Regions from separate parts of the Klebsiella sp. A52 genome, predicted to be linked through region 3. Evidence: predicted binding sites of a transcription regulator. Region 3 holds the regulator's gene; each other region holds the start of a gene.

Region 1 (4,193 bases), 1.3 Mb from region 3:
TAACCCGTCTGCAGTTAGGCACCGCGCTGCTGCGCCGCCGCAGCGGTGAAAGCAAAGAGCTGGAGCGGATCGAAACCGAAGCGCATCGGCTGGACAGCATGATCAACGACCTGCTGGTGATGTCGCGTAATCAGGCGAAAAACGCGCTGGTCAGCGAGACGGTGAAAGCGAATCAGCTGTGGGGCGAAGTGCTGGACAACGCGGCATTTGAAGCCGAGCAGATGGGGAAATCCTTTACCGTTGAGTATCCGCCGGGCCCCTGGCCGCTATACGGTAACCCCAATGCGCTGGAAAGCGCGCTGGAAAATATCGTGCGCAACGCGCTGCGCTACTCGCACACGAAAATTTCGGTCAGCTTCTCGGTGGATAAAGACGGAATCACGGTCAACGTCGATGATGACGGCCCGGGCGTCAGCCCGGAAGATCGCGAACAGATTTTCCGTCCGTTCTATCGTACCGACGAAGCTCGCGATCGCGAGTCCGGCGGCACCGGTCTGGGGCTGGCGATTGTCGAAACGGCGATCCAGCAACATCGCGGCTGGGTTAAAGCCGACGATAGCCCGCTGGGTGGTCTGCGTTTAACAATCTGGCTGCCGCTGTATAAACGCACCTGAGCCTGTCCCGGCTTGCGCTACGCTGAGCCGGGCTACGGGTTGCAACGTTCAATATGGGGGAATTATTTCCCCCATAATCTCCGCGAATTATCCTCGATTTGCCCGCTTAAACGCCGCTTCTGCATCGTTCTGCTCCAGCTTACCGACAGGCCCGCCGCCGATAACAGACGGTGATACTGGTCGTCGTCAAACGGCATATGCCAGGCAATTGCTCCGGCCTCATGTACGCTCACATCGCTTAGTCGCGATACCAGCTCCAGCGGCGCATCGCTGGAGACCTGGCCGCCGGCGATAATGCGGTAGAGCCAGCCAACCTTGCCGCTGTTTTGCATCAGTTGCGCCATGTCGCTAATACCGAAATGGTAATTCAGTTTGAAGCAGGGAGAGCGCGGTTGAGTGACCTGAATCAGCGCCTCGCCCCAACGAAAGATATCGCCGATATAGACGTTTTTTTCCGTTAGCCCTTCGGTAGAAAGGTTTTCGCCGAATGCGGGTGCGCAGAACAGATCGGCCTGCTGCGGGAATTCGCGGATCCAGTCGAGATAATGCTCGCGGGGGTAGTGGCACAACGCACGATCCGGCCCGCCGTGAATTTTCTTTTCCGCCTGCTCGTCCCCTTCCAGTCCGAGCTCGCCGAGCTGTAATTCGCCATCGACCTGGATTTTACCAATTGCGCTGGGGCGGCTACCGTCGTAGTCCCTGATTTTGCCGACAAAGACATTCACCGGATAATGCATTGCTGCTCTCCTTGCTACGGATATAAAAAAAGCGAGTCATCAGACTCGCTTCTCTCTTAGCACAATGCAACCTTATTTTTTGGCGGCAAAACGCGCTGCTGCTTCGTCCCAGTTAACCACGTCCCAGAAGGCTTTGATGTAGTCCGGGCGACGGTTCTGGAATTTCAGGTAGTAAGCGTGTTCCCACACATCCAGGCCGATAATCGGGAAACCGGAAGCGCCGGAAATGGCTTCGCCCATCAGCGGGGAGTCCTGGTTAGCGGTAGAAACGACGGCCAGTTTGTCGCCTTTCAGCACCAGCCACGCCCAGCCGGAACCAAAGCGGGTTGCTGCCGCTTTTTCGAATTCAGCTTTGAAATTGTCCACGGAACCGAAATCACGCTCGATAGCGGCTTTCAGGTCGCCCTGCAGGGTGGTGCCGGTTTTCAGGCCTTTCCAGAACAGGCTGTGGTTAGCGTGGCCGCCCGCGTTGTTACGCAGTACGGTTTTTTTGTCAGCCGGCAGTTGATCCAGTTTGGTGATCAGCTCTTCCGCGGACAGGTTAGCGAATTCCGGCAGGCTTTCCAGCGCTGCGTTAGCGTTGTTAACGTAGGTCTGGTGATGCTTAGTATGATGGATCTCCATCGTCTGCTTGTCGAAATGCGGTTCCAGAGCATCGTAAGCGTACGGCAGGGATGGCAGTGTATAACTCATAATCATCTCCATTATTATCGGGCGGCAGAGGGTGTTAACGCCGCGTAAGCAGTCGGTTCATTATAGTTAATTAAATGATATTGAAAATGATTATCAATGCCGTAGTTTTACTAAGGTTATACCCAAAATAGATACACCCCAGTTTGTGAGCCAAAACAACTCATTAAGCCCCTGATTGCCAGAGTTTCGCCTGGCGTGGCAACAGCTCAAAGGCGTAAAAACTGCGCAATTTTTACACTCATCGCATCGGAGAGAGTCTATCCAACCCAAAAACAGATGAGGGTAAAGGCAATGAATCATGCGATTACGATGGGAATTTTTTGGCATTTAATCGGCGCCGCCAGTGCCGCCTGTTTTTATGCCCCTTTCAAGAAGGTGAAACACTGGTCGTGGGAAACCATGTGGTCGATCGGCGGGATTGTCTCCTGGCTGATTCTGCCGTGGGCGATAAGCGCCATGCTGCTGCCCGATTTCTGGGCCTACTACCGCTCGTTTAGCGCTTCCACGCTGCTGCCGGTGTTTTTGTTCGGCGCGATGTGGGGCATCGGTAACATCAACTATGGCCTGACCATGCGCTATCTGGGGATGTCGATGGGTATCGGTATCGCTATCGGCATTACGCTTATCGTCGGTACCTTAATGACGCCGATCCTCAACGGCCACTTTGATGTGTTGATTCACACCAAAGGCGGACAAATGACCCTGCTCGGCGTGCTGGTGGCGGTGATTGGCGTGGGTATCGTTACCCGCGCCGGCCAGCTTAAAGAGCGCAAAATGGGCATCAAAGCGGAAGAGTTCAACCTGAAAAAAGGGCTGATGCTGGCGGTAATGTGCGGTATTTTCTCCGCCGGCATGTCATTCGCGATGAATGCCGCTAAACCAATGCATGAAGCCGCCGCGGCGCTGGGCGTCGACCCGCTGTATACCGCGCTGCCAAGCTACGTGGTGATCATGGGCGGCGGCGCGCTGGTTAACCTCGGCTTTTGTTTTATTCGCCTTGCCAAAGTGAAGGATTTGTCGCTAAAAGCCGACTTCTCACTGGCAAAACCGCTTATCATCAGCAACATTCTGCTTTCCGCATTGGGCGGGCTAATGTGGTATCTGCAGTTCTTCTTCTATGCCTGGGGCCACGCCAGTATCCCGGCGCAGTATGACTACATGAGCTGGATGCTGCATATGAGCTTCTACGTACTGTGTGGCGGGCTGGTTGGGCTGGTGCTGAAAGAGTGGAACAACGCCGGACGCCGCCCGGTCAGCGTGCTCAGCCTCGGCTGCGTGGTGATTATCATCGCCGCGAATATCGTCGGCCTGGGAATGGCTAACTGATTTCCCCTTACGCGGCGGCGCGACTGCGCTGCCGCCACTGTCCCGGCGTCATGCCAATTTCCCGATTAAACACCACCGAAAAATAGTTACTGTCCTCAAACCCGCACTGCATGGCGATCTCGCCGATTAACCGCTCGGTATGCTGCAGTAAATACTGCGCATGGCAGATCCGCAGCTGGCGCAAATAGTGAGTTATCGTCATTCCCGTTTGCTGACGAAACTGCTGGCGTAGCGCGCGTTCGCTGCAGCCTTCATGCAGACAGAAGCTATCCAGATTAAAGGGGCGATTCAGACTTCCGGCCAGCGCCGTTAGCAGTTTATCGAGCTGTGTTTCGCTTTGCGTCGCCGCCAGATTATCAGTGGCGTAGCGATAGCGCTGGAGCGTTAGCGCCAGTTGGGCAAACAGCAGTTCCGCCATGCTATCCGCCTGCGCATCCTGCCGCGCGCTTTCGTGCTCCAGCTGGTTAATCACCTGCCTGACCTGCGCCATCCCGCTGCTGCCGATCCGCCAGTGCGGCTGCCACGGCGTGCCGAATAATCCCGGAATATGCGCCGCCCAGTCAAAATTGAGCCGCAGCCGATCCGGACAATAAATAATATTCTGCAGCACCAGGTCATTGACCGACGCATAAGAGTGTTTATCTTCCGCGCGGATATAAAAGAGATCGCCGCGGGTAATCCGCCACGGGCGATCGTTGAGGATATGCAGACCGTTGCCGCGCCACACCAGCACCAGCTCGCAAAATTCATGGGTATGCTCGGCGAAGACGTTTTGCGGGTAGCGGTCAGCCACCGCCACCGCCTGCGTGGGGGAGGCAAAAAA
Region 2 (4,193 bases), 2.0 Mb from region 3:
GTATGAAGCGTGAATTCAACGTTGAAGCGAACGTCGGTAAACCTCAGGTTGCTTACCGCGAAGCGATTCGCCAGAAAGTTACCGATGTTGAAGGTAAACACGCCAAGCAGTCTGGTGGTCGTGGTCAGTACGGTCACGTTGTGATCGACATGTACCCGCTGGAGCCGGGCTCTAACCCGAAAGGTTACGAGTTCATCAACGACATTAAAGGTGGTGTAATCCCTGGCGAATACATCCCGGCCGTTGATAAAGGCATCCAGGAACAGCTGAAAGCTGGTCCGCTGGCTGGTTACCCGGTAGTTGATATGGGTATCCGTCTGCACTTCGGTTCTTACCACGACGTTGACTCCTCTGAGCTGGCGTTTAAACTGGCCGCTTCTATCGCCTTTAAAGAAGGCTTTAAGAAAGCGAAACCAGTTCTGCTTGAGCCGATCATGAAGGTTGAAGTAGAAACTCCGGAAGAGAACACCGGTGACGTAATCGGTGACTTGAGCCGTCGTCGCGGCATGCTGCGCGGTCAAGAATCTGAAGTAACTGGCGTTAAGATCCACGCTGAAGTTCCGCTGTCTGAAATGTTCGGATATGCAACTCAGCTGCGTTCTCTGACCAAAGGTCGTGCATCATACACCATGGAATTCCTGAAGTATGATGATGCTCCGAACAACGTTGCTCAGGCCGTTATTGAAGCCCGTGGTAAATAATCCACAGGATTAAAACCTAAGTCCCGTGCTCTCTCCTGAGGGGAGAGCACTATAGTAAGGAATATAGCCGTGTCTAAAGAAAAATTTGAACGTACAAAACCGCACGTCAACGTTGGTACTATCGGCCACGTCGACCATGGTAAAACTACTCTGACCGCTGCAATCACCACCGTACTGGCTAAAACCTACGGCGGTGCTGCTCGCGCATTCGACCAGATCGATAACGCGCCGGAAGAAAAAGCTCGTGGTATCACCATCAACACTTCTCACGTTGAATATGACACCCCGACTCGCCACTACGCACACGTAGACTGCCCGGGCCACGCCGACTATGTTAAAAACATGATCACCGGTGCTGCTCAGATGGATGGCGCGATCCTGGTTGTTGCTGCGACTGACGGCCCGATGCCGCAGACTCGTGAGCACATCCTGCTGGGTCGTCAGGTAGGCGTTCCGTACATCATCGTGTTCCTGAACAAATGCGACATGGTTGATGACGAAGAGCTGCTGGAACTGGTTGAGATGGAAGTTCGTGAACTGCTGTCTCAGTACGATTTCCCGGGCGACGACACTCCGATCGTTCGTGGTTCTGCTCTGAAAGCGCTGGAAGGCGACGCAGAGTGGGAAGCGAAAATCATCGAACTGGCTGGCTTCCTGGATTCTTACATCCCGGAACCAGAGCGTGCGATTGACAAGCCGTTCCTGCTGCCGATCGAAGACGTATTCTCCATCTCCGGTCGTGGTACCGTTGTTACCGGTCGTGTAGAGCGCGGTATCATCAAAGTTGGTGAAGAAGTTGAAATCGTTGGTATCAAAGAAACCGCGAAAACCACCTGTACTGGCGTTGAAATGTTCCGCAAACTGCTGGACGAAGGCCGTGCTGGTGAGAACGTAGGTGTTCTGCTGCGTGGTATCAAACGTGAAGAAATCGAACGTGGTCAGGTACTGGCTAAGCCGGGCAGCATCAAGCCGCACACCAAGTTCGAATCTGAAGTGTACATCCTGTCCAAAGACGAAGGCGGCCGTCATACTCCGTTCTTCAAAGGCTACCGTCCGCAGTTCTACTTCCGTACTACTGACGTGACTGGTACCATCGAACTGCCGGAAGGCGTAGAGATGGTAATGCCGGGCGACAACATCAAAATGGTTGTTACCCTGATCCACCCGATCGCGATGGACGACGGTCTGCGTTTCGCAATCCGTGAAGGCGGCCGTACCGTTGGCGCGGGCGTTGTAGCTAAAGTTCTGGGTTAATTCGTTAGCTTTGAATTAAAAAGGGCGCTTCGGCGCCCTTTTTGCTGTCTGTGATTTGGTGATAAGCCAGGTTGGTTTAAATATTCATAAAGTGCGCCGCTACGGATAATTAATAAACAGTCTATTGTAATCATAACTATTCTCATTTAAACTTTGTGCATAAATTGAACGGGAGTTTATATGTACGTTTGTTTGTGCAATGGCGTTAGCGATAAAAAAATCCGCCAGGTTGTGCGTCAATTTCAACCGCAATCTTTTCAACAATTACGCAAGTTTATTCCCGTTGGAAATCAATGCGGTAAGTGCGTCCGCGCGGCACGCGAAGTGATGGAAGATGAATTAACCAGCATGCCGGAATTCAAAGAAATCGCCTGATCGCGACCCTTCTCTTTTTGACATCCTTATAGCCCGGACTACGCTTCAATAAGTGGAAGCGGAGGGACTTTATAATGAAAGGTGATGTCAAAATCATAAGTTATCTCAATAAATTATTGGGAAACGAACTGGTTGCTATTAACCAGTATTTTCTTCATGCAAGAATGTTCAAGAACTGGGGCCTGATGCGCCTCAACGATATTGAATATCATGAATCTATCGATGAGATGAAACACGCCGATAAGTACATCGAGCGTATTTTGTTTCTTGAAGGGCTGCCTAACCTGCAGGATCTTGGCAAACTTGGCATCGGTGAGGATGTCGAAGAGATGCTGCAGTCTGACTTACGGCTGGAGCTCGAAGGTGCGCAAAACCTGCGTGAGGCAATCGCCTATGCCGACAGCGTTCATGATTATGTCAGTCGCGATATGATGATTGAAATCCTTGCCGATGAGGAAGGCCATATTGACTGGCTGGAAACCGAGTTAGATCTGATCGGTAAAATCGGTCTGCAAAATTACCTTCAATCGCAGATCAAAGTGTCAGACTAGCGAACGTCTGCCACCCGCACCAAAAACCCGCTGCAGTCAGAAATGGCCCAAACGGCAGCGGGTTGTTCAAATCCCATCGTTGTTGCTTCCTCCTCCTGACCAACGCCAATGTCATCCATGTCATCCCGGCAAACAGCGAGGCGACCAATACCAGCTGTGGCAACTTTTGCCAACCGTGCCAGGCGCCGAGGGCGGCAAGATATTTAACGTCGCCGTATCCTAATCCCTCATAGCTGCGAAACATGCGATATAGCCAATAGAGCAGGGCAAAAAAAAGATAGCCGGCAATAGCCCCCCAGACGGCATCTTCTAGCCGCTGCGGCGCAAGACACAGGTAAAAAACTAAACCACTCCACAGCAGCGGGCAGGTGAGACTGTCGGGAAGAAGACCGTGAAGCAGGTCCTGCCGGCACAACGCCAGGGTTAATGCACAGTAGCAAACTAAGAAGGGGAGGACGGTAAGCATGGAACACTCCTGTTCGGGGATAATGCGCTCACTTTGCTTATCGTCGCGCGTTTGCGCAAAGCGCATTTGTGCAAGATGGAAGGCTTATTCCTGACTTATTTATTGTGTTATTGCATTGCTGAGCGCCTGCGCGAGAAGACGCGCAAATTGTGGTGATGATTTTCTAATCAGCACTTGCGTCGCGCCTGAATTTGCGTATAATGCGCGGGCCTGTCAAAATTGACGGCCGGTTCGATATGAGCCCTGGTAGCGCAGTTTGCTACCTAACAATGTTCCCAATCGGGGAACTCTGTAAGAACGGTTACACTCTCCCATCAATCGTAATGGGTATGAGGAGTAATCATTTCGTCTATAAAATAATTGGAGCTCTGGTCTCATGCAGAACCAAAGAATCCGTATCCGCCTTAAAGCGTTTGATCATCGTCTGATCGATCAATCAACCGCGGAAATCGTCGAGACTGCTAAGCGCACTGGTGCGCAAGTCCGTGGTCCGATCCCGCTGCCGACCCGCAAAGAGCGTTTCACCGTTCTGATCTCTCCGCACGTCAACAAAGATGCGCGTGATCAGTACGAGATTCGTACTCACAAGCGTCTGGTTGACATCGTTGAGCCAACTGAAAAAACCGTTGATGCTCTGATGCGTCTGGACCTGGCTGCCGGTGTAGACGTGCAGATCAGCCTGGGTTAATCAGGTCATCGAGCGATTGAGAGGTTGATACAATGATTGGTTTAGTCGGTAAAAAAGTGGGTATGACCCGCATCTTCACTGAAGATGGCGTCTCTATCCCAGTAACCGTTATCGAAGTTGAAGCAAACCGCGTTACTCAGGTCAAAGATCTGGCTAAC
Region 3 (4,193 bases):
TCGCGGCGATTAACGCCGTCAGCGAATCCGCCGCCAGCACCCGCCAGCAGGCGGCGCAGGTGATGCGCGAGCATATAAATGAAGAAGGCGTCATTCAGTTTCTGCTGAAATCCTTTGTCGACGGCGCGTGGCGCTTCAACGTGCCGGCGCTGTGGGATCAATACCCGCATATTGTCGGCTGGGAAACGGTGCCAGCCTGGCCGCACCCGGCGCAATTTATTCCCGGCGGCAACTCCCCTTATGTCACCGATGAATACCGCGACGCGCTGCTGGCGCAGTTCCCGCAGGCCCGCGCTCACGTCATTGCCGGCGCCGGACACTGGGTGCATGCGGAAAAACCCGAGGCGGTTTTACGCGCAATTCGCCGTTATCTGAGCACAATTGAAGCCTGAGTGGCTAAAAAACGCCCGACCGCGCGGCATAATGCCCGCGGTCGTTGGCGCGGCGGTTCGCCTGATGTATTATGGCGCGCTATCTGCGCCGGCTATAGCCCGGCAGCTTGTTTCCCCGAAGTCACTCTGAATCATGGCAAAAGAACAAACGGACCGAACGACATTAGATTTGTTCGCAAATGAGCGTCGCCCGGGTAGACCGAAAACCAATCCGCTTTCGCGCGATGAACAACTGCGCATCAACAAACGCAATCAGCTCAAACGCGATAAAGTTCGCGGCTTGAAGCGCGTTGAGTTGAAGCTCAACGCCGATGCGGTCGACGCGCTTAATGAGCTGGCGGAAGCCCGCAACATGAGCCGCAGCGATCTTATCGAAGAGATGCTGATGCACCAACTGGCCTGCCTGCGTAATCAGGGCGAAGTCTGAAAAACGCAAAAAAATCGCTTTCATGTAGCAGAGTGTGCACCAGGACGTTATTGCTGTTTCCGCGCCCTTCCCTGTTCTGCTATGATTGCCGTTAACTGTAGGCATAATGCCACTACCACATCATTAAGTTTCAAGAGGTTATTTTACTCATGGCAATCATCGGCATCTTTTTTGGCAGCGACACCGGCAACACCGAAAATATTGCAAAAATGATCCAAAAGCAGCTCGGTAAAGACGTTGCTGAAGTTCACGACATTGCCAAGAGCAGCAAAGAAGATCTGGAAAGCCACGATATTCTGCTGCTCGGCATCCCAACCTGGTACTACGGCGAAGCGCAGTGCGACTGGGACGACTTCTTCCCGACGCTGGAAGAGATCGACTTCAACGGTAAGCTGGTAGCCGTGTTTGGCTGCGGCGACCAGGAAGATTACGCAGAATACTTCTGCGATGCGCTGGGCACCATTCGTGACATCATTGAACCGCGCGGCGCAACCATCGTTGGCCACTGGCCGACCGCGGGCTACCACTTTGAAGCTTCTAAAGGCCTGGCAGACGACGATCACTTCGTAGGTCTGGCGATTGATGAAGACCGTCAGCCGGAACTGACCAACGAGCGCGTTGAGAAGTGGGTGAAGCAGATTTCCGAAGAGCTGCATCTGGAAGAAATCAAAAACGCCTAAGAATCAAACAGCGCAGCTATTAAGCTGCGCTGAATTAATAGATAAAAGCAATCAAACTAATAGCTACAAGTTTTTAACTTTTCATCACATATCTGTACAATGTCCTCTGATTCCACGAGGTCACGTGACACAGTTTGTAGCTGGTAATTCGTTTTTGACAGCTTACAAGGCGCGATGGTTGCAGTTTTCATTTCAGAGTTGCAGCTCTATAATGAGACGCATTACATCGGGTGATTCTCTGTATTGCTTCCCTTTGAAGGAAGCCGATCTTTAGCAACAGGACAGATTCCGCATGACTGACAACAATATCGCATTAAAGAAGGCTGGCCTGAAAGTCACACTTCCCCGACTGAAAATTCTGGAAGTGTTGCAGGAACCGGATAACCATCACGTCAGTGCGGAAGATTTATATAAACGCCTGATCGATATGGGTGAAGAGATTGGTCTGGCTACCGTTTACCGCGTGCTGAACCAGTTCGACGATGCAGGCATCGTGACTCGTCACAACTTCGAAGGCGGTAAATCCGTATTCGAGCTGACTCAGCAGCACCACCACGATCACCTGATTTGCCTCGATTGCGGCAAAGTGATCGAGTTCAGCGATGATTCTATCGAATCCCGCCAACGTGAAATTGCTGCGCAACACGGCATCCGCTTAACCAACCACAGCCTGTACCTGTACGGCCACTGTGCGGAAGGCGACTGCCGCGAAGATGAACATGCCCACGATGCGGTGAATAAATAATTTCCCGTCTCGTTTGTTGTAAAAAGCCAACCTCAAGGTTGGCTTTTTTATGGGCGAAATCCACCGGCATGCGTATTCTGTCAGAGCATAACGCCTTGTACGGAGAGTCAATATGGAGCTGCGCCAGCTACGCTATTTTGTCCGCATTGTGGAAACCGGCAGTATGGGCCGCGCCGCGCTCGATCTGAATATTGGCGTCTCTGCGCTCAGCCAGCAAATGGCGCGTCTGGAAAATGAACTCGCTATCCGCCTGCTGCAACGGACTTCGCGCGGCGTAATGCCCACCAGCGCCGGCCTCGCCTTTTACTCGCAGGCGCAACTGGCGCTGCGCCATGCTGACGATGCCATTCTCGCCGCGCGTGAAGCGCGCCTTTCCGGTCACGTCAGCGTCGGTATGGCGCCGAGCACCGCTTCTGTACTGGGCGTACCTTTTATCAACGCCATGCGCGAAAGCTACGCCGACGTCCGCCTGCACCTGGTGGAGAGCCTCTCCGGCAATCTGGAACGGATGATCAACACCCGCCAGCTCGATTTAGCCATCGTTTTCCAGAAAGAGAAGATCCTGCGCTGGAGCGCCCGACCCATTCTTGAGGAACGTCTGTTCCTGATTGGCGCCCATGACGTGCTGGCGCCGCTGCCCGGCGATAGCATCTCCCCGAACCAACTGGCCGCCATCCCGCTGATTATGCCAAGCCAGGGGCATGGCCTGCGCGGCAGGCTGGACGCTATTTGCCAGGAGCACGCCATCAACGTTGACGTGGTGGCTGAAATCGATGGCCTGGCCCTGCTGATGCGCGCCGTTCGTGACGGGCTCGGCGCCACGCTGCAGCCGGGCGCGGCGATTTCTCATCTCGACAGCCAGGCGCTAAGAGTGATCGGCGTCGATAATCCGGTACTTAGCCGACCGAATTTTCTGGTCAGTCTTTCCGATGACGAACTCACCCCGGCAGGCCTTGCGGCACGGGTAATGCTGGCAAAAGTCATGCGCCAGCTAGTTGAATCCGGCAACTGGCCGGGCGCCAGTCTTTACACACACTAAACCCCCCTTTAGCTTTACGCCATAGCGCCTGCCGCCCCTGCACCTTACATTTCCATTACAAATTTAACAATTAGTCAAAGCGTAATGGAGCCGATAATGGTGGATGTACTGGTGATTGGCGGCGGCAACGCCGCGTTATGCGCCGCCTTAACCGCCCGGGAAGCAGGCGCATCCGTACTGCTGCTGGAAGCCGCGCCGCGGGAATGGCGGGGCGGTAACTCTCAGCACACGCGTAATCTGCGTTGTATGCACGATGCGCCGCAGGATGTCTTAGTCGACAGCTATCCGGAAGAAGAATACTGGCAGGATCTGCTGCGCGTTACCGACGGCAATACCAACGAAGCGCTGGCCCGTCTGGTGATCCGCACCTCGTCGCACTGTCGGGACTGGATGCGCCGCCATGGCGTTAACTTTCAACCGCCGTTATCCGGCGCCCTGCACGTCGCCCGCACTAACGCCTTTTTTATGGGCGGCGGCAAAGCCCTGGTCAATGCCTATTACCGCAGCGCCGAACAGATGGGCGTACAGATCCGCTATAACACCCCGGTACAGGCGCTTGAATTACGTGATGGCGAATTCGTCGCCGCGCTGGCAGGCACTGAGCGGATCGCCGCTAAAACCTGCGTGCTCGCCGCCGGCGGTTTTGAATCTAACCGCGAGTGGCTGCGCGAAGCCTGGGGGCAAAATGAGCGCGGCGAATGGCCTGCAGACAACTTTCTCATCCGCGGCACCCGTTTTAATCAGGGAGTGCTGCTCAAATTTATGATCGATGCCGGGGCCGATATCATCGGCGATCCTTCACAGTCGCACTGCGTCGCCATTGACGCCCGGGCGCCGCTCTATGACGGCGGCATCTGTACCCGCGTCGACTGCGTGTCGCTGGGGGTGGTGGTGAACCGCGATGCCGAGC

What was found. Region 3 encodes Fur, which represses iron uptake genes when iron is present. Its sites were predicted from a motif close to ATAATAATGAGAACNACTATCAA; they were not measured.
Region 1: the regulator Fur is predicted to act here: its motif matches at 2,119-2,141, upstream of sodA (superoxide dismutase [Mn]).
Region 2: the regulator Fur is predicted to act here: its motif matches at 2,079-2,101, upstream of bfd (bacterioferritin-associated ferredoxin).

The regions. Positions count from the first base shown of each region.
Region 1 covers NZ_CP074437.1:1,164,146-1,168,338, forward strand. The annotation lists gene cpxA (envelope stress sensor histidine kinase CpxA) at 1-614, shown strand, start outside; gene yiiM (6-hydroxyaminopurine reductase) at 677-1,351, opposite strand; gene sodA (superoxide dismutase [Mn]) at 1,424-2,044, opposite strand; gene rhaT (L-rhamnose/proton symporter RhaT) at 2,336-3,370, shown strand; gene rhaR (HTH-type transcriptional activator RhaR) at 3,378-4,193, opposite strand, start outside.
Region 2 covers NZ_CP074437.1:1,794,095-1,798,287, forward strand. The annotation lists gene fusA (elongation factor G) at 1-701, shown strand, start outside; gene tuf (elongation factor Tu) at 771-1,955, shown strand; gene bfd (bacterioferritin-associated ferredoxin) at 2,136-2,330, shown strand; gene bfr (bacterioferritin) at 2,405-2,881, shown strand; gene KGA69_RS08365 (prepilin peptidase) at 2,865-3,347, opposite strand; gene rpsJ (30S ribosomal protein S10) at 3,724-4,035, shown strand; gene rplC (50S ribosomal protein L3) at 4,068-4,193, shown strand, end outside.
Region 3 covers NZ_CP074437.1:4,910,089-4,914,281, forward strand. The annotation lists gene ybfF (esterase) at 1-392, shown strand, start outside; gene ybfE (LexA regulated protein) at 526-819, shown strand; gene fldA (flavodoxin FldA) at 969-1,499, shown strand; gene fur (ferric iron uptake transcriptional regulator) at 1,792-2,244, shown strand; gene tcuR (tricarballylate utilization LysR family transcriptional regulator TcuR) at 2,357-3,283, shown strand; gene tcuA (FAD-dependent tricarballylate dehydrogenase TcuA) at 3,380-4,193, shown strand, end outside.